DNA from 3 places in the Claveliimonas bilis genome. Region 1 is predicted to be linked to each of the others. Evidence: predicted binding sites of a transcription regulator. Region 1 holds the regulator's gene; each other region holds the start of a gene.
What was found. Region 1 encodes Rex, which represses fermentation and respiration genes when NADH is low (regulators of the CRP and FNR family bind a similar motif). Its sites were predicted from a motif close to ATTGTTAANTANTTAACAAT; they were not measured.
Positions count from the first base shown of each region.

Region 1 (4,248 bases):
ATCTCCGCTTCCTGCCTTTGCCATAGCCGCATTTCCTGACAAATTCACAAAAGGATGCTCCCCGGGACTGAAAATACACGTGCGCGCATCTTTCAGTACACATGTAACATCATATTCTCCGGCAAACTGCTTTAATATTTCCATTCGGCTGTTTCGAAGTTCTTCCACTGATTTCCTTGTTATCCTGGACATTTCTTTCATATGGGGAGTAAAAATAAACTGACCACGGACAAGATTTTTCATATAGCGGCTGTGCGCAGATAAAAGATTCAATCCGTCCGCATCCACAACACAGGGAACCTCTACATTTTCCAGTGTTGCCTGTAAAATCCTCCGTGATTTGTCGCTGGTTCCAAGCCCGGAACCAATACTCACCACATCCGCCCATTTCAGCAGCTGCAAAAGTTCCCGTTCGTCAAAGAAATCATAACAGCGAACGATTGCCTCCGGAAGAAGCGTCTGCAGTACAGCCCGGTTATCCTCTGACGTATAGATCTGTACCAGACCTGCCCCCGTCTTATAGGCCGCCAGTGCGCCCAGATAAGCTGCTCCGGCCATTCCTTTGCTTCCGGCGATAATAAGAACCTTTCCATAAGTCCCTTTATGAGAATCCTCTCTGCGCTTCGGCAGCATTTTCGCCGCATCCTCCTGCTCCAGCGCATAGGCTACATCTCTGTCCCCCGGCATCTCTGAGACATCGACTCCTATATCCGTTACCTTTACTTCTCCGGCAAACTCCTTCCCCGGATAAAGTACACAGCCAAGTTTTTCACACTGAAAACTGACTGTCAGCTCTGCCCGGAAAGCGTCGGTTACAACCTCTCCGGTAGATGTGGAAACTCCGGAGGGTACATCTACTGCCACTTTTTTCCCCTCAGACCGGTTCATCGCCTGAATACATTCCAGGTAATGCCCTTCCACACGCCTGCTAAGCCCTGCCCCGAATATGGCATCGATAAGCAGGCTGCATTTTCTCTCCGTAAAACCTTCCTCTATGGTTCCTCCTGCCTCCCGGAAAAGCTGAATCTGCCTCTTTGTCTCTTCGGTACAATGATCAGGGTTTCCCACCATACAGGCTGATACTCCCGCTCCTCTTTCCAGAAGAAGTCTGGCGATAGCAAATCCATCTCCGCCATTATTTCCGGATCCGCATACAACACATACATCTGACAGATCTGCATCTGTTTCACATACCGTTTCTACAAAAGTTCTTGCCGCCCTTTCCATCAGGATAAGAGACGGCATTTTTTTCTCCCGTATCGTATACCCATCCGCTGCCTTCATTTGTCTTCCATCCGGCAAATATCTCATACTGTCAACCCCCTTTTTATTTATATAGAACAAAGAATCCGCAACAGGAAACGAAGTTTTCTATTGAAAAAGCGTGTAAAGAAAGCCTGTCCTTTCGCACACGCTTACTTCACACGCTGTCATATCCCCGCTATTTTTCAGCCCTATGTTCCTCGTTGTAACGGCTGATATTATAGGATAATCTCATCAGACTTTCCGATAAGTGTACATTTTCCACGATCACGTTATCCGGCAAATTCAGATCTGTATGAGCAAAGTTCCAAATCGCCTTTATCCCATAGTCCACCAGCTGATTTGCCACTTCAATTGCCTTTGCCTTAGGTATGGTGAGGATTCCGATCTCAATATCACTGTTCTTCATAAAATCTTCCAGCTCATCCATCATATAAATAGGCACTCCACGAATTGTCATTCCCTTTAAAGTAGGATTAACATCAAAAATGCCTTTTAATACAAATCCCCGCTTTTCAAATCCTGCATGATTCGCCAGAGCATGACCCAGATTTCCTGCCCCGATGATGATCATTCCATGTTCTTCCTCCAAACCGAGGATCTTTCCTATCTCTGTATAAAGATATTTCACATTATATCCATATCCCTGCTGGCCAAATCCGCCGAAATTATTTAAATCCTGCCGAATCTGGGATGCAGTTACCTGCATTCTCTTACTCAGATCATTTGAAGAGATACGTTCCACCCCATTTTCAAGCAGTTCTCCTAAATACCTGTAATATCTTGGGAGCCTCCGTATGACTGCCTGCGAAATTTCTCTGCTTTCCACTCTTTTCACCTTCCCAATCTTTTTCTGTCTACATTATATAGAATTGTTTGTTCAAAGTCAAATTTTTGTTCGGAAAACTTTGGAATATTAGATTTTATATAAAGAATTGCAGAAAATTGACACCTTCACAAATCACCGATATAATAGTCCCGGAGGTATATATTTATGATACTAGCATGTCATTCAATTGAAAAAGCATTTGGTGAGGATGTCATTGTAAAAAACGGCTCCTTTCACATAGAAGAATATGAAAAAGCAGCACTTGTTGGGATCAACGGGGCTGGAAAATCAACAATACTGAAAATGATTGTGGGAGAACTGCCACTTGACGGCGGCAGCATTACTTTATCGAAAGGAAAATCTCTTGGCTATCTTTCCCAGCACCAGAATCTCTCCGGAGGAAACACTATTTACGAAGAAGTACGCACTGCCAAAGCGGAGATCATATCACTGGAAAAAGAGATCCGCCGAATTGAACAGGAAATTCCCAACCTTGCGGGTGAACAACTTACTGAGCGTCTGAATACTTATCACCGTCTGTCTGACCGGTTTGAACGTGAAAATGGCTATGCCTACGAAAGTGAAATTGTGGGAGTACTCAAGGGGCTTGGTTTTGACGAAGAAGAATTCTCCAAACCGGTAGACGCTCTTTCCGGTGGTCAAAAAACACGTGTAGCATTAGGCAAACTTCTTCTTACAAAGCCGGATGTCCTTCTTTTAGATGAGCCTACCAACCATCTGGATCTTAATTCGATCTCCTGGCTGGAAACTTATCTTCTGAATTATTCCGGTGCCGTGCTTATCGTCTCCCATGACCGCTATTTTCTCAATAGAGTGGTAACAAAGGTCATTGAAATTGAACAGGGTTCCATTATGACCTACCTTGGCAATTACACAGATTACTCCCGTAAAAAGCAGCAAATCCGTGAAGCAAGGATGAAAGAGTATCTCAATCAGCAGCAGGAGATCCGCCATCAGGAAGCCGTGATCGAAAAGCTCCGCTCTTTTAACAGGGAAAAGTCAATCAAGCGTGCAGAAAGCCGGGAAAAAATGCTGGAAAAAATGGAACGCATAGAAAAGCCTGCGGAGCAAAGAACAGATATCCATCTGGTGCTGGAACCTTCCTGTGTCAGCGGAAATGATGTTCTTTCCGTAGATCACTTAAGCAAATCTTTTCCGTCCCAGCCCCTTTTTGAAAATGTCAGCTTTGAAATCAAAAGAGGCGAACATGTAGCGGTAATCGGAGATAACGGAACCGGCAAGACAACCCTCCTTAAAATCCTGAACCGGGTTTTGCCTGCTGACAGCGGAAGCTTTACACTTGGGACAAACGTACATATCGGATACTATGACCAGGAACATCATGTTCTTCATATGGAAAAAACTATATTTGAAGAAATTTCAGATGCATATCCTTCTCTTACAAACACGGAAATCCGCAATATGCTGGCTGCTTTCCTCTTCACGGGGGATGATGTTTTTAAGCTTATCGGAGATTTAAGCGGCGGAGAGAGGGGACGTGTTTCCCTGGCAAAGCTTATGCTTTCGGAAGCAAATTTCCTCATTCTTGATGAGCCTACCAACCATCTGGATATCGCCTCCAAAGAAATTCTGGAAAACGCTCTGAATAATTACAAAGGCACCGTCCTCTATGTGTCCCATGACCGATATTTCATTAACCAAACGGCCACCAGGATCCTGGAACTTGTAAACAAAACATTTGTCAACTATATCGGCAATTATGACTATTATCTGGAAAAGCGGGAGGAATTGACTGCCGCATACGCGTCAGTTCCATCCTGTGATAATGCCCCGGCTGCCGAAGCAGCCTCCGAAGCCAAGTTAAGCTGGCAGGAGCAAAAAGAAGAAAAGGCACGGGAACGGAAACGACAGAATGATCTGAAGAAGACAGAGGAACGCATAACTTCTCTGGAGGAACGAGACGGACAGATTGATGAGCTGATGGCGCTGGAGGAAGTATATACCAATTCTATACGCTGTCAGGAACTTGCAAAAGAAAAAGCCGACATCGCTGCTGAATTGGAGGAACTGTATGAAAAATGGGAGGCTCTCGCCTCCCAGGAATAAAATCAGAGAATTTTTTTCTTTTTAAAGATTAAAATACAGACAACAATAACGATCAAACTTAGTGCAAT
Region 1 is NZ_AP027742.1:1,928,037-1,932,284, forward strand. Features, by position in the region: gene R2J37_RS09540 (NAD(P)H-hydrate dehydratase) at 1-1,311, opposite strand, end outside; gene R2J37_RS09545 (redox-sensing transcriptional repressor Rex) at 1,442-2,092, opposite strand; gene abc-f (ribosomal protection-like ABC-F family protein) at 2,258-4,180, shown strand; gene R2J37_RS09555 (magnesium transporter CorA family protein) at 4,183-4,248, opposite strand, start outside.

Region 2 (4,248 bases), 1.1 Mb from region 1:
CTGCTGCTCCGCCTGCTCCAAGAGCTCCTACCGGGATCTCAAGATCAATGTCTTTTCCTTCTCCGATATGGATTTTTAATGTTCCTCCTGCTACCGGTGCTGCTGCAACTGGTGCTGCAGGTGCAGGTGCTGCTGCTTCCTCTTCTGGTTCTTCCTCTGCTGCCGGTGCTGTCGGAGCTTTTGCTCCCTCTACCTTATCAGCAGTAAGTGGGCAAAGAGAATCGCATGTTTCTTTCAATTTTGCACCTAAAACTTCTTCGATGGTCAGGCAACCATCCAGGTTCAATAATCCTGAATCTACAAGATCGTCAAAGATTGCCGGATCTTCCAGATTAGCTGGTTCGATTGTAATGCCGCCTTCGGCTCTGCAACACAATACCGCAGGATCATGAGCATGTTCTTTAGCTGTTTCAGCTGTGATTGACATATTGTTTTCCCTCCTTGTTTTTGTTACTTCTGAATCTCTCTTTTAAATTCAGAGAATAATCCAGATTGTTCCATCCGCGCATTGCACGGACAAAGGTGTATATATACAACCGCCGGCAGAGAAAATACCTCTCAATCTTTTCATAAGCCTGTGAAAGAATCGGGGGTCTTCCACAGACCCTGCCCGCGGCAGTAATACCTGTACTTCTTAAAAATCTTTAAAAATCAATCTCCTGGCTTACCTCTTTGGAAATCTTCAGGGTTCTGTAAAGAGGATGTCCGATTGTTCTCATTACATGGTCAGTCTGATGGAATACTTTCAGACCCATCTTAGGTGCTGACGCCATAACGGTGTTGGAACAGTCAGAGCAGTTACCAATAATAATATATTCACAATTATCCTTTTTAAACTGCAGGTTGTTCTTTACCTGTCCAGGACAGTTGCCTGGTCTTAAGCACTTCAGCGGTGCACCCGGTTTGTTTTCAATTGCCTGTTTACATTTGCATACAGATACAACGTTTCCGTTCATCTTGGCAGCGATCTCACGCATACGCTCTTCGCTTCCGCCGCATGCACAGACAAGGATTCCCACATTTGCACCGTGAAGATCCGGAAATTCTCCTGTTACCAGGATTCCTCCTGTTGTCTTTGTAGTAGGTGCATCCAGATCTGTAGATTTACCTGTGAATGCTCCTCCCATAATGATCTCTCCATATACACCGTCAATACCGCCGGCTTTTTCGATCATCTCTCCTACGCTGACACCGATCGGCACATCCATGAATACATGAGCTCCATTTCCGCCGTTCAGTTTTCCACGTACTGTCATATTCTTGCTGATGCAAGGTTTTCTTTCATCAATAGCCTCTGCAACCTTTGCTGCTGTTTCAAGATTTACAACAACAGATCTTGCAGCGGAAGGAAGCTGTGTTGTTGTTAAGTTTACGCCAAGGCACTCTCTTACAACTGCACGTTCCTCTCCCATTGGGTAGATGTCTGCAAGCATATGAATGGAAATATCCGGTTCGCTCTTTAAAGCTGCATCCAAAATCTTGATCGCGTTGTGGTGTTTCTTCTTAATTGCAAAGATTGCTTTATCTGCATGTGTAATCTCCATACAGTATTTTACGCCGCGGATCACTTTGTCCGTCTGCTGTTCCAGCTGCTGGATATTATGTTCCAGTCCCGGCTCACACTCTGCAGCATTTACCAAAATATAGCTGTGCTCCAGTTTAAAATCTGCCGGAAGCTCCGGATTGATCTCCGGATCCAGTTCAGCCATCGGTGTTTCTGCCAGGTTAATGTTCAGTTTTACGCCTGTCGGGAATCCAGCTCCGCCCATTCCCACAATTCCGGCCTCTTTTACCATTTCCAGTTTTGTTCCTTCCTTGATAGGAACAAATTCATCTTTCTGCTCATCATCTGGTTTGATGATGATGCTGTCAGCTGTCACTTCTTCTACCACACCGTAAACACTGGAAAAAATGTTTGCCCCAAGTCCAGTCGGAGTAGCGATGAGAGTACCTTTTTCCACCTTGTCCCCAGCTTTTACGATTGCTTCACAAGGTGCTCCTACATGCTGACGCAATAAAATCTGTACGTTTCCCATGACATTCTTCTCCTTTTTTCTTTTTTAAGCAAAAACAGATTGGATTCCACCAATTCTATTTACTTACCTTTTCATTTCAAAAAGCAGAAACTGATAGTTTTTATCTATAAATTCTCAAATCAAAATTCTGCGATATTTTTAACAGAATATTGTTATTTTTCTGGCGGAGGCATGTGGGAATCGAACCCACCCAGGACGCTCCTAACGCCCAACACTGGTTTTGAAGACCAGGGGGCACACCAGTCACCCAACTACCCCCATATTCACTTTCGCGCCACTTAACAATAGCACAGGTTTCTCTATAATTCAAGCCTTTTTTGAACACTTTTATATTATCAAAAAAACATTGACTTTTCAAGGCTTTTACTCCATAATAGTTAATATAAACTGAACGGCATACTAGACGAGGGACTAGAATACGGTCTAATCGTTAATTTTATGTCATTTTTATGTCTTTTTCTGTATAAGACACAACGGGAACATGGGGATTTCCGGCGTGTTTTTATAAAAACTTATAGATTCTCTCTATAAGAAGAAAAACATTTATATTTTAAGGAGGTATTAGATATGGAGTTAAAAGCTAACGTTAACTTCGATCGCTTCGAGGGCCAGCTTCAGGTTGTTGATGCCCACACAGAGGGAGAGTTCTGCCGTATCGTATATGGTGGTTTCCCGGAGCCGGAAGGCAACACAATGATTGAAAAGAAAAAATGGATGGAGAAAAATTATGACGATGTTCGTACTGCTCTTATGTTTGAGCCAAGAGGACATCATGATATGTTCGGAGCTTTCCTGTGCAAACCTGTAAATCCGGAAGCTTCCTTCGGCGTTATGTTCATGGATACAGGCGGATACCTGAACATGTGCGGACATTGTACAATCGGTGCTGTAACAGTAGCTATCGAGGCTGGATTCGTTGAATCTCACGAAGGCGAAAACGAAGTTGTTCTGGAAGCTCCTGCAGGACTGATCCGTACAACTGCAGTTGTAAAAGACGGAAAAGTTGAAAGTGTTACACTTACAAACGTACCGGCTTTCGTTTACAAAGAAAACCAGAAAGTTACCATCGACGGAAAAGAGATCGAATTTACAATTTCCTTCGGCGGAAGCTTCTTCGCACTGGTTGACACAACAAAACTTGATATTGGGGAAATCAATGCAAAATCCGTTCCGGCATACACAGCTCTCGGAATGAAAATGTTGGATGAAATCAACAAAACAATCCCTGTTAAGCACCCAGAGCTTGACATCGACACAGTAGACCTTGTTGAATTTTATGGTCCGACACCAAATCCGGACAAAGCAAACTTGAGAAACGTTGTTATCTTCGGTGATGCTATGGCTGACCGTTCACCATGTGGAACAGGTACAAGTGCTAAACTTGCTACTCTTCATCACTGGGGAGAGATCAAAGTCGGAGAAGAGTTCGTTTACGAAAGCTTTATGGGAAGCCTCTTCAAAGGACGCATCAAAGAAACAACAAAAGTTGGCGATTTCGATGCTGTTATCCCAATGATCACAGGAAGCGCATACCTGACAGGTGTTGCTACATACCTGATCGACCCAACAGATCCGTTGAAATACGGCTTCCAGGTTGGATAATTACTTCCGGCTTTATTGGAAAGTTAAAAAAGAGCGGTTCATCACCGCTCTTTTTTATTCATCTAAAATGTAACCAACAGTACACTCGCGGAGCAGATTTATGTATTCTGCCGTCATGTTGAAGGGAATGAAAAAAGTGGCCAAAAAAAGACAGTCAACAAAAAGCCGTATTGTAAAAGCAGCGTGGAACCTTTTTTACAAAAACGGCTATGACAATACTACTGTAGAGGAAATCATCAATGCGTCAAAAACTTCAAAAGGGACTTTCTACCACTATTTCAAAGGAAAAGAAGCCCTTTTGAATACTCTGTCCAATCTTTTTGACCAGAAATACGAAGAGCTTTCCAACGTGATAGATCCTGATTTGTCCGCATATGATAAGCTTCTCTTTCTAAACCACGAACTGTTTTACATGATCGAAACAAGTGTAGATATTCATCTCCTGGCCTATTTGTATTCTTCGCAGCTGATCACAAAGGACAAGAAATCTCTGTCCGACAAAAAACGGTTTTATTTCCGATGGGTAACCGAAATCATTCAGGAAGGTCTGGACAATAAGGAGTTTGCCCCCAATTCTACTGCCGAAGAGCTGATGAATATCTATGCCATG
Region 2 is NZ_AP027742.1:812,456-816,703, reverse strand. Features, by position in the region: gene prdA (D-proline reductase (dithiol) proprotein PrdA) at 1-427, opposite strand, end outside; gene prdC (proline reductase-associated electron transfer protein PrdC) at 645-2,036, opposite strand; tRNA gene R2J37_RS03840 (tRNA-Sec) at 2,198-2,295, opposite strand; gene R2J37_RS03835 (proline racemase family protein) at 2,604-3,638, shown strand; gene R2J37_RS03830 (TetR/AcrR family transcriptional regulator) at 3,775-4,248, shown strand, end outside.
Region 2: the regulator Rex is predicted to act here: its motif matches at 2,463-2,482, upstream of R2J37_RS03835 (proline racemase family protein).

Region 3 (4,248 bases), 1.1 Mb from region 1:
CCTTCGGTAATCCGAACAACCCACAAGGAGGGACCGCATAGTGTTTGATTTTAATAAACCAAATATTGAAATTACAGAAATATCAGAAGATAAGAGATATGGAAGATTTGTAGTAGAACCTCTGGAAAGAGGATATGGTACAACACTTGGTAATTCTCTTAGAAGGATCATGCTTTCTTCTCTTCCTGGAGCTGCAATCAGCCAGGTGAAGATCGACGGAGTGCTGCATGAGTTCAGTTCTATCCCGGGTGTAAAAGAAGATGTTACTGAGATCATCATGAATCTGAAATCACTGGCAATCAAGAATACGTCCGAGACCGATGAGCCTAAGACTGCATATATTGAGTTTGAAGGCGAAGGAGTCGTAACCGGAGCTGATATTCAGGTGGATTCTGACATTGAGATCATGAATCCGGAGACTGTCATTGCTACATTAAATGGCGGCGCTGACAGTAAGCTCTATATGGAGCTGACGATCACAAAAGGACGCGGCTATGTAAGTTCTGACAAAAATAAGAGCGAGGAGCTTCCGATTGCAGTGATTCCGATCGACTCTATCTATACACCGGTTGAACGTGTCAACCTGTCTGTAGAAAATACTCGTGTCGGACAGATCACTGATTTCGATAAACTGACATTAGATGTCTGGACAAACGGAACACTTTTTCCGGATGAAGCTGTAAGTCTTGCGGCAAAAGTACTTAGCGAACATTTGAAACTCTTTATCGATCTGTCTGAAGTAGCGCAGGCTGCAGAAGTAATGATCGAGAAAGAAGATGACGAAAAAGAGAAAGTACTGGAAATGAGCATTGATGAGCTGGAACTTTCCGTACGTTCTTACAATTGCCTGAAGAGAGCAGGAATCAATACAGTAGAAGAGCTGACAAACCGTACTCCGGAGGATATGATGAAAGTCCGCAACCTGGGACGCAAATCCCTGGAGGAAGTATTAGCAAAATTAAAAGAACTTGGCTTGGAACTGAGCCAAGGAGAGGAGTAGAGAGGGCGAAGCCCTCGATGCCGATTGAACTGCTAATGTTCAAGCGGCTTCCACACTTATTGCCCTGTCTGTCAGTAAGCCCGAAGCGCATGGCAGCGGCATTTGGCTAGTAAGCCCGAAGATGCATAACCAGATGTGAAAATGGAGGATATGAAAAATGGCAAAATATAGAAAACTTGGCAGAACATCAAGCCAGAGAAAAGCGTTACTTAGAAACCAGGTAACAGCATTGTTGAATAACGGAAAAATCAGAACAACTGAGGCAAAGGCAAAAGAGATCCGTAAAATGGCAGAAGGTCTGATCGCACTTGCAGTAAAAGAGAAAGATAACTTTGAAGAAGTTACTGTAAAGGCAAAGGTTGCACGTAAAGACAAAGACGGCAAGAGAGTAAAAGAAGTAGTAGACGGTAAGAAAGTTACAGTATACGACGAAGTTGAGAAGAAGATCAAAAAAGATATGCCGTCCAGACTTCATGCAAGACGTCAGATGCTGAAAGTTCTTTATCCTGTAAAAGAAGTTCCGAAGACTCCTGCAGGAAGAAAGAAAAACACAAAAGAAATCGACATGGTTGCAAAACTTTTTGATGAGATCGCACCAAAATATGCAGATCGCAACGGTGGCTACACAAGAATCATCAAGATCGGTCAGCGTAAAGGTGACGCAGCTATGGAAGTTCTGATCGAGCTGGTATAATCTGTTCGTGAAAAAGGTGAAATATTACTTGCGCTAAGCAAGGGAGAAAACAGGATGAAATCCGAAAACAGAAGGATTTCGTCCTGTTTTTATTTAGCAGGAAATCTTTTGGAAGAGAAAGATAAATATTTAACGAAAAATTATCGAATAAAATTAAAAAAATCTTTTGTGATTCATTGAGGCATAGAGGCAAGGGAGGTTTTAGAGAAAAAAATAAGTAATAATACACAAAAAAGCTCATATAAGCAATGGAAAGTAAGTGTAATGTGCATAAAAACAAGAAAATGATAAAAAAATAACAATTTTATATTGACAAATAATTAACGATTAGGTATACTAAACCCATCGAAAAGAAAAGCAAGAAAGACTATTTACACGGAGGATATGAAAATGGCTAAAAAGAAAGAAGAAGCGGTGGTACCAGAAATCGTAGACAGCGTAGAGAGCCTTGAAGCAAAGATGAAAGCAATGCGCGAGGCACAGAAGATTTTTGCAACCTATACGCAGGAGCAGGTAGATAAGATTTTCTTTGAAGCGGCAATGGCTGCAAACAAAATGCGTATTCCCCTTGCAAAACAGGCAGTGGAAGAAACAGGGAGAGGCGTTGTAGAAGATAAGGTTATCAAAAATCATTACGCAGCAGAATATATTTACAATGCATACAAAAATACAAAAACATGCGGCGTGATCGAGGAAGATAAAGCATACGGAATCAAGAAAATTGCAGAGCCGATCGGACTTGTCGCTGCAGTTATTCCTACAACGAATCCGACATCAACAGCAATCTTTAAAACATTGATCTGTCTGAAAACAAGAAATGCGATCATTATCAGTCCTCATCCGGCAGCAAAAGCTTGTACGATTGCAGCGGCAAAGGTTGTTTTAGAGGCAGCTGTAAAGGCAGGCGCTCCGGAAGGGATTATCGGATGGATTGATACTCCTTCGCTGGAACTTACAAACACTGTTATGAGGGATGCGGATATCATCCTGGCAACAGGCGGACCGGGAATGGTAAAATCGGCCTACTCCTCCGGAAAGCCGGCATTAGGTGTAGGCGCCGGAAATACACCAGTCATTATTGATGATACAGCAGATATCAGAAATGCAGTAAACTCTATCATCCATTCCAAAACATTTGACAATGGTATGATCTGTGCTTCGGAACAGTCAGTAACTGTACTGGAGAGTGTATATGAAGAAGTGAAGAAAGAATTTGCATACCGCGGATGCTACTTCCTGAAACCAGGGGAAGAACTGGATAAGGTACGCAAGACTATCATTATCAACGGTGCGCTGAATAATAAAATTCCTGGAAAAAGCGCTTATGAGATTGCACAGCTGGCAGGTGTTGATGTGCCGGAAAATACAAAAATTCTGATCGGTGAAGTAGAATCTGTTGATATTTCTGAGGAATTTGCACATGAAAAACTTTCGCCGGTACTTGCAATGTACAAGGCTAAAACATTTGATGAAGCACTTTCAAAGGCAGAAAGACTTGTTGCAGACGGTGGATACGGACATACAGCAGCCCTTTACGTACATCCGGCAGAGACTGAAAAAATTGCAAAACATGCAGCAGCAATGAAAACATGCCGTATTTTGATCAATACACCTTCTTCACAGGGTGGCATTGGTGATCTTTATAACTTTAAACTGGCGCCTTCTCTTACTCTTGGATGCGGTTCCTGGGGCGGAAACTCCGTATCAGAGAATGTTGGAGTAAAACATCTGATCAACATTAAGACAGTTGCCGAGAGGAGAGAAAATATGCTTTGGTTCAGAACACCGGAAAAGGTTTACTTTAAGAAAGGATGTATGCCGGTTGCATTAGATGAGCTGGGAACAGTAATGCACAAGAAAAAGGCATTCATCGTTACAGATACATTCCTTTATAAGAATGGCTATGTTGCTCCGATCGAAGAAAAATTAGATGAGATGGGAATCCAGCATACATGCTTCTACGAAGTTGCACCGGACCCGACACTGCAGTGTGCACGCAGAGGTACAGAGCAGATGAGACAGTTTGAGCCGGATACAATCATCGCTTTAGGAGGCGGTTCCGCAATGGACGCTGCCAAGATCATGTGGGTAATGTATGAACATCCGGAAGCAAACTTTGAAGATATGGCAATGGATTTCATGGATATCCGTAAGAGAGTATATACCTTCCCGAAGATGGGAGAAAAAGCTTACTTTGTAGCGATTCCGACATCTTCCGGTACCGGATCTGAGGTGACGCCGTTTGCAATCATTACAGATGCAGATACAGGCGTAAAATGGCCTATCGCTGATTATGAATTACTGCCTAATATGGCGATTGTAGACGTAGATAATATGATGACACAGCCAAAGGGACTGACAAGCGCATCCGGTATTGATGTTATGACTCATGCGATTGAAGCGTATGTTTCTATTATGGCAACAGACTATACAGACGGAATTGCGATGAAGGCAGTTAAGATGGTATTTGATAATCTGCCGTCAGCATATGAAAATGGAGCGAATGATCCTCATGCCCGTGAAATGATGGCAAACGCTTCCTGTATGGCAGGTA
Region 3 is NZ_AP027742.1:840,768-845,015, forward strand. Features, by position in the region: gene R2J37_RS04045 (DNA-directed RNA polymerase subunit alpha) at 41-1,000, shown strand; gene R2J37_RS04050 (bL17 family ribosomal protein) at 1,158-1,694, shown strand; gene adhE (bifunctional acetaldehyde-CoA/alcohol dehydrogenase) at 2,085-4,248, shown strand, end outside.
Region 3: the regulator Rex is predicted to act here: its motif matches at 2,003-2,022, upstream of adhE (bifunctional acetaldehyde-CoA/alcohol dehydrogenase).